2 regions of the Shinella sp. M27 genome follow, and region 1 is predicted to be linked to the other one. Evidence: predicted binding sites of a transcription regulator. Region 1 holds the regulator's gene; the other holds the start of a gene.
What was found. The regulator LexA, encoded in region 1, represses DNA repair genes until DNA is damaged. The targets are predictions, from matches to a motif close to TGTTCNNNNTGTGTTCNG.
Positions count from the first base shown of each region.

Region 2: the regulator LexA is predicted to act here: its motif matches at 2,379-2,396, upstream of ACOZK4_RS10005 (energy-coupling factor ABC transporter ATP-binding protein).

Region 1 is NZ_JBLZPK010000034.1:73,527-79,424, reverse strand. It holds gene moaC (cyclic pyranopterin monophosphate synthase MoaC) at 1-374, shown strand, start outside; gene glp (gephyrin-like molybdotransferase Glp) at 374-1,597, shown strand; gene lexA (transcriptional repressor LexA) at 1,691-2,419, shown strand; gene ACOZK4_RS14340 (ComEC/Rec2 family competence protein) at 2,554-5,082, opposite strand; gene gltA (citrate synthase) at 5,388-5,898, shown strand, end outside.
Region 2 is NZ_JBLZPK010000027.1:40,726-46,623, forward strand. It holds gene ACOZK4_RS09990 (hypothetical protein) at 1-492, shown strand, start outside; gene ACOZK4_RS09995 (hypothetical protein) at 587-1,153, shown strand; gene ACOZK4_RS10000 (winged helix-turn-helix domain-containing protein) at 1,162-2,361, opposite strand; gene ACOZK4_RS10005 (energy-coupling factor ABC transporter ATP-binding protein) at 2,543-3,223, shown strand; gene ACOZK4_RS10010 (energy-coupling factor transporter transmembrane component T family protein) at 3,217-3,822, shown strand; gene ACOZK4_RS10015 (biotin transporter BioY) at 3,860-4,423, shown strand; gene ACOZK4_RS10020 (class I adenylate-forming enzyme family protein) at 4,428-5,898, shown strand, end outside.

The DNA of each region.
Region 1 (5,898 bases):
CGCCGGAAACGCTCGACCTGATCCTCAAGGGCGACGCCAAGAAGGGCGACGTCATCGGTACGGCACGACTGGCCGGCATCATGGCCGCCAAGCAGACGTCCAATCTCATCCCGCTCTGCCATCCCTTGATGCTGACCAAGGTGACGGTCGATATCCGCGAGGACCATGCCCTGCCCGGTCTGCGGATCGAAGCGATGGCGAAGCTCACCGGCCGCACCGGCGTCGAGATGGAGGCGCTGACCGCCGTCAGTGTCGCGTGCCTCACGATCTACGACATGGCCAAGGCGGCCGACCGCGAAATGGAGATCGGCGGCGTGCGCCTTGCCGAAAAATCCGGCGGCCGCTCCGGTGATTACAAACGCAGAGATCCCTGATGTCCCTTCTTCCCGTTGCCGACGCCCTCGACCGCCTGCTTTCCGCGGCCAAGCCCACGCAACGGACGGAAACGGTTTCGCTCCATGACGCGGGAGGCCGCGTGCTGGCAGAAGACGTCGCCGCCCGCCTCACCCAGCCGCCCTTCGACAATTCCGCCATGGACGGCTACGCCGTTCGCCATGCCGATATCGCCGCGCTCGGATCGATCCTCAAGGTCGTCGGCACCTCGGCGGCCGGTCACGCCTTCGAAGGAACAGCCGGCCCCGGCGATGCCGTGCGCATCTTCACCGGCGCGCCGCTGCCTGCCTTCGCCGATACGGTATTGCTGCAGGAAGACGCCGAAAAGCTGGACGATGGCCGCGTCCGCACCACCTTCATGACGCCCAAGGGCCGCCATATCCGCCCGCGCGGCCAGGATTTTTCGGAAGGCGACGTCCTGCTCAAGGCCGGCGACGTGCTCGATTCCGGCCGCCTCACCGTCGCCGCCGCGATGAACCACGCCGAGCTCACGGTCTACGCCCGCCCCCGCATCGCCGTGCTCGCCACCGGCGACGAACTCGTCACGCCCGGCACGCCGCCCGGCGCCAGCCAGATCATCGCCTCCAACACCTACGGCGTCTCCGCCATCGCGCGCGCTTCCGGTGCCGAGATCATCGACCTCGGCATTGTCGGCGACGACAAAAAGGCGATCCTCGAGGCCGTGCAGAGGGCACTTGCCTTGGATATCGACGTGCTCGTCACACTCGGCGGCGCCTCGGTCGGCGATTTCGATCTCGTGCAGCCGGTGCTCGGCGAAGCCGGCATGGAACTCGATTTCTGGCGCATCGCCATGCGTCCCGGAAAACCGCTGATGGTCGGCCGCCTTGGCGATATCCAGATCGTCGGCCTGCCGGGCAATCCCGTCTCCAGCCTCGTCTGCGCGCTGCTTTTCCTGGAGCCGCTGACGCGCCGCCTCGCCCGCCTGCCGGCGAATGACCGCGTTTACAAGGCCGTCACCGCCGTGCCGATCAAGGAAAACGACCACCGGCAGGACTATGTTCGCGCGCGTATTACCCGCGGTCCGGATGGAGAGCTTCGCGTGACACCCTTCGACAAACAAGATTCCTCGATGATGCGGATCTTCGCCGAATCCGAAGGCCTGCTCATCCGCCCGCCGAACGCGCCCGCCATCGAAGCCGGCTCGCCCTGCGACGTGCTTCTGGTACGCCAGCCAACCCTCTGAACTGTATTATTGTTTCAGCAGCCCCTTGCGGAACACATATGGAACATATAGTGTCTGTTCTGGATTTGTTTCACGATTCTCGGTGGAGAGACCATGCTGACGCGCAAACAACAGGAACTGCTCCTGTTCATTCATGAGCGTATGAAGGAATCCGGTATTCCGCCGTCTTTCGACGAGATGAAGGATGCCCTGGATCTGGCCTCCAAATCCGGCATCCATCGCCTCATCACGGCGCTTGAAGAGCGCGGCTTCATCCGCCGCCTGCCGAACCGGGCGCGGGCACTGGAAGTCATCAAGCTTCCCGAGGCCTATTCGCCGAGCCAGCAGCCCCGCCGTGGGTTCTCACCCACCGTCGTCGAAGGCAGCCGCGGCAAACAACCGATGGCGCCGGCGCCCTCCCAGCGTGTCGCAACACCGCAGTCGGATGTCATGCCCTCCTCGGTCTCCGTACCCGTCATGGGCCGCATTGCCGCCGGCGTGCCGATCTCCGCCATCCAGAACAACACGCATGATATCACTGTCCCGGCCGAAATGATCGGCGTCGGCGAGCACTATGCGCTCGAGGTAAAGGGCGATTCGATGATCGAAGCCGGCATCTTCGATGGCGACACGGTCATCATTCGCGATACCAGCAGTGCCAATCCCGGCGAAATCATCGTAGCCCTCGTCGACGATGAAGAAGCCACGCTGAAGCGCTTCCGCCGCAAGGGTGCGTCGATTGCGCTGGAAGCCGCAAACCCTGCTTATGAAACCCGCATCTTCGGTCCGGATCGCGTCAAAATCCAGGGCAAGCTTGTGGGCCTTATTCGGCGCTACAACTAACCAGGCCAAACTCGAGACTTCGTACGTGCCCCCAGGACATTGGCTTTCATGGACTGTGCGGCCTTCGAGGTGAAGGTGCGGGAGCTTTTGGTTCAGGAAATGGTTTATGCTGCCGGCCAACTCAGCTGCTCAATTCAGAAGTCGCTCGAAATGGCTGCGTCGGTTTCATTGATTTCGCCTTGAGTGTCGCGTTGAGGGCGTTCTCCCTCTGCGTTGCCACTCGTATACGTTCCGGTTCGCCAATCATAAGTCCGATGGCGCGACCACGGGCGATCCAGCGTTTCGATAGCTGGTATTATGCTGGCTTCCAGTATCAACGGTGCATTTTCCTCTTCGCCGGGGATGATTTCCAGGGCGCCGGTTCGCCGTAGATGACGAGCGGTGATGAGCCTTGCGCCGGAGCGGCACGCAGCGATCCGAAGCGGCGCCTGCGTGACGACGAGGTCTGCGGCGTCGCAGGCCGTGCCAAGAAATGCGACGTCGTCAAGCGTGACGATGCGCCATTCGTTTGATGAAACAGCCACGCAGAAAGCCTTCGTCTCGCAGATGAAACCCGCCTGGCTTGCTGCCGCGTAGAACGCAGACGCCATGGCCGCTTTCGCCTTTTCGCGGTTTACCCGGTGGCGTGACGATTTTCGCTTTTTCGCGGTTTCGACTGCGGTAGCTTCCTCTTCAACTGTCAAACCGGCGGACTTTCTCATCGTCGGCTTGACGACGTCGCCCAGCCGCAAGGCCCGGCGCCATTGCGCGTAGACGAAATCCGGCGGACGGGCACGGTTCGTTGCAACGCCATCGTCGCGCAGGATAGCAACGAGGCGACCGTCCTCCGAGATCAGGACCTCGGGCCTTACGGGATCACCTGGCCAGAATGCGATGGCAACGCCGATCAGCACGAGCAATGTACCGGCATGGCGAAGGTGTGTGCGCAGGATGCAGACGAGCCCGCCGCCGAAGCCGATCAGCAGGAAGGCGGCAGGCGGAATGCGGCCGGTGACGATCTCGCCTTTCCAGCTGGCCACCCAGTTGGACAGGGTGATCATCCACTCGATCCCCTTGCCCATGATGGCGAAAGGGACGGCATCCAGTCCGAAGGGCATCAGCAGCACGGCGACAAGGCCGAAGGGCATGACGATGGCGCTGATGGCGGGCATGGTGAGGAGGTTGCCCGCCAACCCGTAGGCCGGAATCCGGTTGAAGTGGTGGATCGAATAGATCAGCGTCGAAAAACCGCCGATCAGCGAGGAGAGCACCAATCCGCCGAGGAAGCGGCCGGTCAAACCGCCGGCAGCCGGCAACACGCCGCCCCGGCCCTCCCGTTTCACCGGTCGCTCGCGCCATGCCGCATAACCGGCGACCAGCCCCAGCGTTGCGGCATAGGACATCTGGAAACCGGGATTGGTGATGGCCGAGGGCGTGACCACTAGGATGAGGATGGCCGAAAGGGCGACGTTGCGCAAGCTGATCGCCGACCGTCCGAACAGCACGGCGACGAGCATGACACAGATCATGATCCACGAACGCACCGCCGAAAGTGCCCCACCCGACACGAGTATATAGAGCGTCACCATGACGAGCGCCCCGACGGCGGCGATTTTCTTTGCCGGATATCGCTCGGCAAAGCCGGGGATCAGTGCCATCAGCATGCGTGCGCCGACAAGAAATGTGCCGGCCGCAAGCACCATGTTCAGCCCGGAAATCGCCAGCACATGGGCAAGCCCCGCCTGCCGCAACGCCTCCACCGTTTCCGGGCTGATCGCACGCTGTTCGGCCGTCACCAAGGCGGCGGCGATCGCGCCGGCATCACCATCGATCCGGCTACGGATATGCTCGGTCAGATTGTTGCGCCACGTCGCGATTTCCTTCCGGATCCGCTCCTCCAGACCGGCCGGCGCCGCTGCAACCCGTTCGGGCGCCTTGTAGAAATAGCCGACCGCCCCGGTGCCGGCGAAATAGGCGTCGAAGGCAAAATCGTTGAGCCCGGTCAATGCGGGACCGGAGGGCGGATTGAGCCGCGCGCGGCCGGCAATGCCGTCGCCGATCGCGATCGGTTCGTGCCTGTTGCGGGCGAGAACCGTCACCACATCAGGCGCACGTTTCAAGGTGGGATCGCGTGTCGCCGTAAGGGCAATGCGATAGCGTATTGCACCTCGCCCGTCGCTTTCGCGCGACAGCACGCGGCCGGTGATCTCGGTGGTCACGGGCGCATCGAGCAGGACGGTGTCGAGCCGGGCGCTTTCGAAGGCCGCCAGCAGCATGCCGATGGGCACGAGAAACGCAGCGCCTGCGGCAAGCGCTCGCCAGTCTTCCCGGTGTCGCAGGCGCCAGGCAGGCCAGAAGGTGATGAAAGCGATGAAAAGGAGGGCGAGAACGGAGGGATCGGAGATAGCCGCAAACCAGAGTGCTGCTCCCGCGCCGAGGAAGACCGGCACGAACAGAAAGAAATGGCCGTGTGCCCGCTCCTCCGCAAAGGCGGCGTGCACGTCTCGCCACGGCAGGAGGACGTGGCGAAGGCGGCCTTCGATCCGCCCCAGAGTGGCTAGCGGCGCTTTCGGGCGTGTACCATCCTCGAGCACCGCCGGTGGCGAAGAGACATCAGAAAGCGTCCGCCAGGCATCGGCCTCGCGCAGCGCTTCCCGTCCCTCCGCCTCCTTCACCTTGGCCATGGCCTCGGCCCCTTTTCCTGCCACCATAATGCAATCGACGACAAAAATCCTCAATCAACAGTAGGCGCGAAAAATACTAAGTCAGCAAGAAAGGATGCGCCCTCCGCAATTGCGCGAGCACTCTCAAAGGTTGCTTGCAACTTCACCGAAACGGTAGATATTGCGTTGCCGGAAAGCTTATTTTCGCAGTGCACAATTTGCCTTTGGTATCGCTTGGCAGGGCACCGTAAATGGGCTAGCAAAACGAGCATGTTCATGGGTGCGGCACAACTGCGTGCCACCATTCGAAACAACGGAGGATCGTCATGACAGGAACTAGCGCGGGTGTATCGATCGGTGGCAAGACAGTTGAGCTGCCGACGCGATCCGGGACGATCGGCCCCGATGTGATCGACATTGGCACCCTCTACAAGAATACCGGCGCCTTCACCTACGATCCCGGTTTCACCTCCACGGCGTCCTGCGAATCGAAGATCACCTATATCGACGGTGACGAAGGCGTGCTGCTGCATCGCGGCTATCCCATCGACCAGCTGGCGGAACATGGTGACTTCCTGGAAGTCTGCTACCTGCTGTTGTACGGCGAACTGCCGACGAAGTCCCAGAAGGACGATTTCGATCACCGCGTGACGCACCACACCATGGTGCACGAGCAGATGAGCCGCTTCTTCACCGGCTTCCGACGCGACGCGCACCCGATGGCTGTCATGTGCGGCTGTGTCGGCGCGCTCTCGGCCTTCTACCATGACTCGACCGACATCACCGATCCGCACCAGCGCATGGTCGCGTCACTGCGCATGATCGCCAAGATGCCGA
Region 2 (5,898 bases), on a different contig from region 1:
GACGGCATCGTGCGCTTCGCCAACACCGTCATTCGCCTGTCCTTGACCTATGTCGATGAGATCATCCTCGGCTACAACATCCGCACCGGCAGCGACAATGCCTGGGAAAGCTCGCGCCGCGGCCTCGTGCTCTATGCACAGAACGGCCTGAAGATGGTGAAGAACGCCGTCTGGCTCTCTGTTTTCCTGTGGATCCTCTCCATCGTCGTCTTCCTCCTGGCGCTGGCACCGGCCGCCGCAGTGGTGTACCTCTTCCCCGGCGATCTCACCGCCCTCACCTTCATCGTCGCCATCGTCTTCGCCTGGGCCTTTAAGGCTGCCGTGCTCGAACCCTTCGCGATCGCCGCCCTGATGGCCGTCTATTTCGACACGATCCGCGGCCAGGTGCCGGACCCGGACTGGGACGCCAAGCTGACGGGTGCCTCGGAGAAGTTCCGCGCGCTGACGGAGCAGGCCAAGGGCACGTTCGGCGGGAGGCCGGTGACGGCCTGAAACCAAGCGAGACACAGAAAATTTTATCGAACCCGTTACCGGAAGTTGTGCAATTCACCTTTATGTTCTCTCGCATTCATCGAGGGAACATTCATTGATCGTATTGGAAGAAAGCATTTGGAGCGTTTTGTCTTGCGGCTCCCGAATGGTAATGATTCCACTTTTCAAACTGATTGGTTTTATACTTCTTGGGATACTTTTTGCCTACCTGCATCGGCTAGGGAATTGGATACGGGGAAAAGAGCAGCCCAACTACCGTTGGATTAAAAGCCCGCTTGCAATTGTTCTTGGAACAAGCGTGTTTATCGGCATCGGGTGGACGACTGCGGCATCGCCAAGTATCACACGTTTTGCAACGGATGGTTCGATCCTCATCGAGACCGGATGCCAGATGACAGAAACATACTCCAAAAGAATCCCGCTCGCTGAAGCCAGCATCACCTATCGGCATACAAAAAGCCGACGCGGCAACAACGCGTATTCTCTTGTCGTGAAGAACAGGGAACACACGATAACCCTGGATCTGACCCGTCAGCTTGACTATTCCGCATTGGCACGCATCGCACCGGAACCGATGATCAAATTTGCGAAGACACTTCGCGAGCAACGTCGAGACGTCCCTCCTCCGCTCCTGCTGCTGCTTAAACGACAGAACACGTAAGCCTGACGCTAAACGTCATCTCCGCGCCACCCATCCAGATAGCGCACCCCTTCCACCCCGGTAAACTTCGCGAGCCTCGCCAACTCCGCCTCCAGCTTCTCCAGCCGTCCCGTCGAAGCGCGGACCTTCGGTTCCCACCAGAGGCGTTTGACGTCGAGCGTGCCGGCCTTGCGGTCGGCCTTCATGTCGATGCGGCCGACGAGGCGGTCGCCTTCGAGCAGCGGGAAGACGTAGTAGCCGTATTGGCGCTTCGGCTCGGGCACGAAGACCTCGATACGGTAGTAATAGCCGAAGAGGCGTTCGGTGCGGTTGCGGTCGCGGATCAAGGGATCGAAGGGCGAGAGGACGCGCAGGCGGGCGGGCGGCTCGGGAATATCGCTGAGATTATCAGGGAAACCGTCGAAGGCGTAGGAGATGCGCGGCTTGCCGCCGTCGGCGGTTTCGATCGAGACGGGGCGAAGCTCGTCGCGATGCGCGTCCACCCAGGTCTTCGCCTCCTCCGGCGAGATCAGCGCCCAGAAGGCGGCGATTTCGCCATGGGTGGCAAAACCCAGCCGGGTCAACGCGCTGCGGCAGGCCCAGTCGACGAAGGCGTCGTGCTCGACGGCGGGCTTGTGATGATGTGGCGGCACCACGCGTTCGGTAAGGTCATAGACCTTCTGGAAATTCTCGCGCCGGGAGATGCAGAGTTTCCCGGTGTGCCAGAGGAATTCCAGCGCCGTCTTGTTCGGATGCCAGTTCCACCAGCCGCCGGACTTGTGGTCGTCCGTCTTCAGCTCGCGCGACAGGACGGCACCACCAGATGCGATGCGCTCATAGGTCTCGCCGAACGCCTTGTCGAAGCCCTCGCCCTGCCACTTGCTCCAGCGCTCGAGGAGCGACGCCTCCTTGCGGCGGAAACGGTGTTTCCAATAGCGGAAGAAGGCGCTCGGAATGATCGAGGCGTCGTGCGTCCAGTGCTCGAAGAGATCGCCGTCCTTTTCGAGAAGCTCCGTCAGGTGCTCGCGCCGATAGGTCTGGTTGCGCGAGAAAAGGATCTGGTGATGCGCGCGCTCGACGGTGGCGATGCTGTCCACCTGCACGAAGCCGATATCGTGGATGAGCTGCAGCAGCCCCGCCTTGCCGAGCTGTCGGCCGGGTGGTTCACTGAGCCCCTGGCGGGCGAGGAAGATACGCCGGGCTTCGGTATTCGAAAGAAGAATCGTCATAGCCGATGATAGGCATATATTCTTGGTTTGTTCCACCCGTTTTCCGCACGACGGGAAAGGCGGCTTCAACACCCTCTGCGGATTGTTCAACATTATCAGGGGAGCCAGTGCAAAAACCCTTCGCAGCTTCCGCCAAATTGCTTATAGGTCCTGCACCCAACCGCGAACCGGGACATTGCTCTTGGACATCGTCTTCTCCGCCGCCACGGTGGCCTATGGCAGCCGCACGGCGCTCCAGCCGCTGGATTTGCAGCTCTCGGAGCAGCGCATCGGCGTCGTTGGCCTCAACGGTTCCGGCAAGACGACCATGGCGCGGCTGATCAACGGGCTCGTCAAGCCGACCGCCGGCACCGTCACGGTCGGCGGGCTCGATACGGTGGGAGACGAACAGGCCGCACGCGGCAAAACCGGCTTCATCTTCCAGAACCCGCAGCATCAGATGATCCTGCCGATCCTGGCAGAGGACATCGCCTTCGGCCTGAAGAACCGCGGGCTCGGCAAGGCGGAGATCGCCGAACGCACCGAGGCCGTGCTCGCCCGTTTCGGCATTTCGCATCTCGCGCGCCGCCGCGTGCACGAACTTTCCGGCGGCGAGACGCAGCTCGGCGCCATTGCCAGCGTGCTCGTCACCGGCCCGGAGCTTCTGATCCTCGACGAGCCGACCAACCAGCTCGACCTGAAGAACCGCGCGCTGATCGCACGCACCCTTGCCGGCCTGCCCGAGCAGGTGCTGGTGATCACCCATGATCTTGCTTTGATCGAGGATTTCGACCGCGTTCTGGTGTTCCACGACGGGCGGATGGCGGCGGATGGCCGGCCGGCGGAAGCGATCCATGCCTACCGGGAGATCGCGGCATGCTGAACGGGCTCGATATCGAGGGCAATTCGCCGCTGCACCGCATGCCGGTGCGCGGCAAGCTGATCGTGCTGTTTGCCGCCGCCATCGTGCTGTTCCTGCTTTCCGATCTGCGCCTGCTCGTGCCGGCTCTTGCCCTTTCCGTGGCGCTCTATCTCTCGACGGGGATCGGTCTTGGCGAGGCGGCGCGGCGCACCCGCTTCGTGCTGTTCACCGTGCTGCTCGTCGCGGCGGCAAACTATTTCTTCCAGTCGCCGCACGAGGGCGCGGTCGTCTTCTGCCGGCTGTCGACCCTGGTGCTGCTGGCAGCCGCCGTGACGGCAACGACGGGCATTTCCGCCTTCATGGACGAGATCACCCGGCTGATCACACCACTGGAGCGGTTCGGCTTCGTAAGGGCTGCGGATGTGAGCCTCGCGGTCGGCCTCGTCATCCGCTTCGTGCCGGAGATTTTTGCGCGCTACGGCGAGATCGCAGCCGCGCACAAGGCGCGCGGCCTGCCCGTGCGGCCGCTGACCACGCTCGTGCCGCTCATCATCCTGACGCTGAAGGACGCCGACACGATCGCCATGGCGATTGACGCCCGCGGCTTTCGGCGGCAGTAAGCATTTGACCCATTTTTGTCCGACAGGGAGCCCTGCCATGAACACCAGAGACATCGTCCTCATCGCCCTCTTCGCCGCGATCATCGTGGTGCTGGGCCTGCTGCCGCCGATCACGCTCGGCTTCATTCCGGTGCCGATCACCGCGCAGTCGCTCGGCGTCATGCTGGCCGGCTGCATCCTCGGTGCCAAGCGGGGTGCGAGCGCCGTGCTGCTCGTGCTGCTGCTCGTCGCCATTGGCCTGCCGGTGCTTTCGGGCGGTCGCGGCGGCCTTGCGGTCTTCGCCGGCCCGACGGCGGGCTATCTCGTCGGCTGGGTCTTCGGCGCTTTCGTCTGCGGCCTGGTCGCCGAACGCCTCGTGCGCGAAGAGCAGCCGGAACTGTCGCAGTACCTCTCCTTCCTCGCCGCCTCCGTCATCGGCGGCATTGCCGTCGTCTATCTCTTCGGCATGCCTTGGCTCGCCTATATGAGCGGCAAGGCCTTCTTCGAGACGGCCGCCGCCTCGCTGGTCTTCCTGCCGGGCGACCTCATCAAGGCGTTCGTCGCGATGCTCGCCGGCCGCGCGGTGCTGGCCGGCTATCCGCTGCTGCCGCAGCGCGCCTGAGCCGATGCCGCTTTCCGGCGCCCTCGAACGGCACGCCGCCCAAAACCCCGAAAACCCGGCCTTTCATCTGGACAGCCGGGTCTTGTCCTACGGTGCGCTTGCAGCCACGGCACGTCGCCTGCACGCTATTTTTTCGAACCTGGCGCCGGGCGGCCAAAGCAGCATCGGCCCTGACAACCGGCTGATCGCACTCGTCACCGGCAACCATGCGCTGTTCCCCGCCGCCTTCGCCGCCGCGACCTCGGGCCATATGTGCGCCGCGCTGATCGACCCGCATCTGCCCGAAGCGACCCGGCAACGGCTGCTCGACACGATCGCACCCGACCTCATCGTCACAGCCGAAGGCGCCGATCTGCGGATCACCGATCCAAGGCGGGACATTTCCGAAATCGTCGCGGAACAGGAGCACGCGACCGATCCGGCTTTGGCCGAGGGGCAGGCGGATGCGCCTTTCCTCATCGTCTTCACCTCGGGCACGACGGCCGATCCGAAACCGATTATCCGCGACCGCCGCTCCTGGCGCATCAGCCTCGCCACCGGCGCGCCGTTCTTCGGTATTACGGCACAGACCATCACCTATGCCCCCGGCCCCCTCGCCCATGGGCTTGCGCTCTATGCCATGACGGAGTGCCTGCTGGCCGGCGCCACCTTCCATTCCACCCGGCATTTTGACGCGCACGCGGCACAAGAGACGATCCGGCAGCACGCCGTGCAGCGCCTCGTTCTGGTGCCCACCATGCTGCGCCGGCTCTGCGAGCGCGCGCCGCTGGAGGAAGTCGCGGCCATCACCGTGGCCGGCGCGAAGCTCACAGCGGGCGATCACGCGCTCTGCGGCAGACATTTCCCTCGTGCAGCGCTCCGGGAATATTACGGCGCTTCGGAGCTCGGCTTCATCACCGTCACGGCACCCGACGATGCCGCCTCCTCCACCGCCGTCGGCAAGGCCTTTCCGGGTGTTGCGATCTCGGTGCTCGACGCGGCCGGCACCCCCCTGCCCACAGGCGAGACCGGCATCGTCTTCGTCGAAAGCCCACTTGTCGCCACCGGTTATCTCGGGGCCGGCGACGGTGCGGGGCTGGCGCGGTTCGGCGCGCTGGCGACGGTCGGCGATCTCGGTTTTCTGGAGACGGATGGCACGCTGCATCTGCTCGGGCGTGCCGGCGGCATGGTCCTGTCGGGCGGCAACAATATCTATCCCTCCGAGGTCGAGGCGGCGCTGCAAAGCCTGCCCTTCGTGCGCGCCGCCCATGTCTTCGGCCGCGACCATGCTGATCTCGGCAGCGAACTGGTGGCGGTGATCGAGCCTGCCGCGTCGGGCCTGACGGCCGAAACCCTCATGGCGGCGCTGGCCGATCTCCTGCCGCACTACAAGCAGCCGCGCCGGCTCTGGCTCTGCGCGAAAATGCCAACGACCCCTTCGGGCAAGGTGGAGGCGAAAACCGTGCGGCAATGGGTGGCGGAGGAGAGCGATGTCC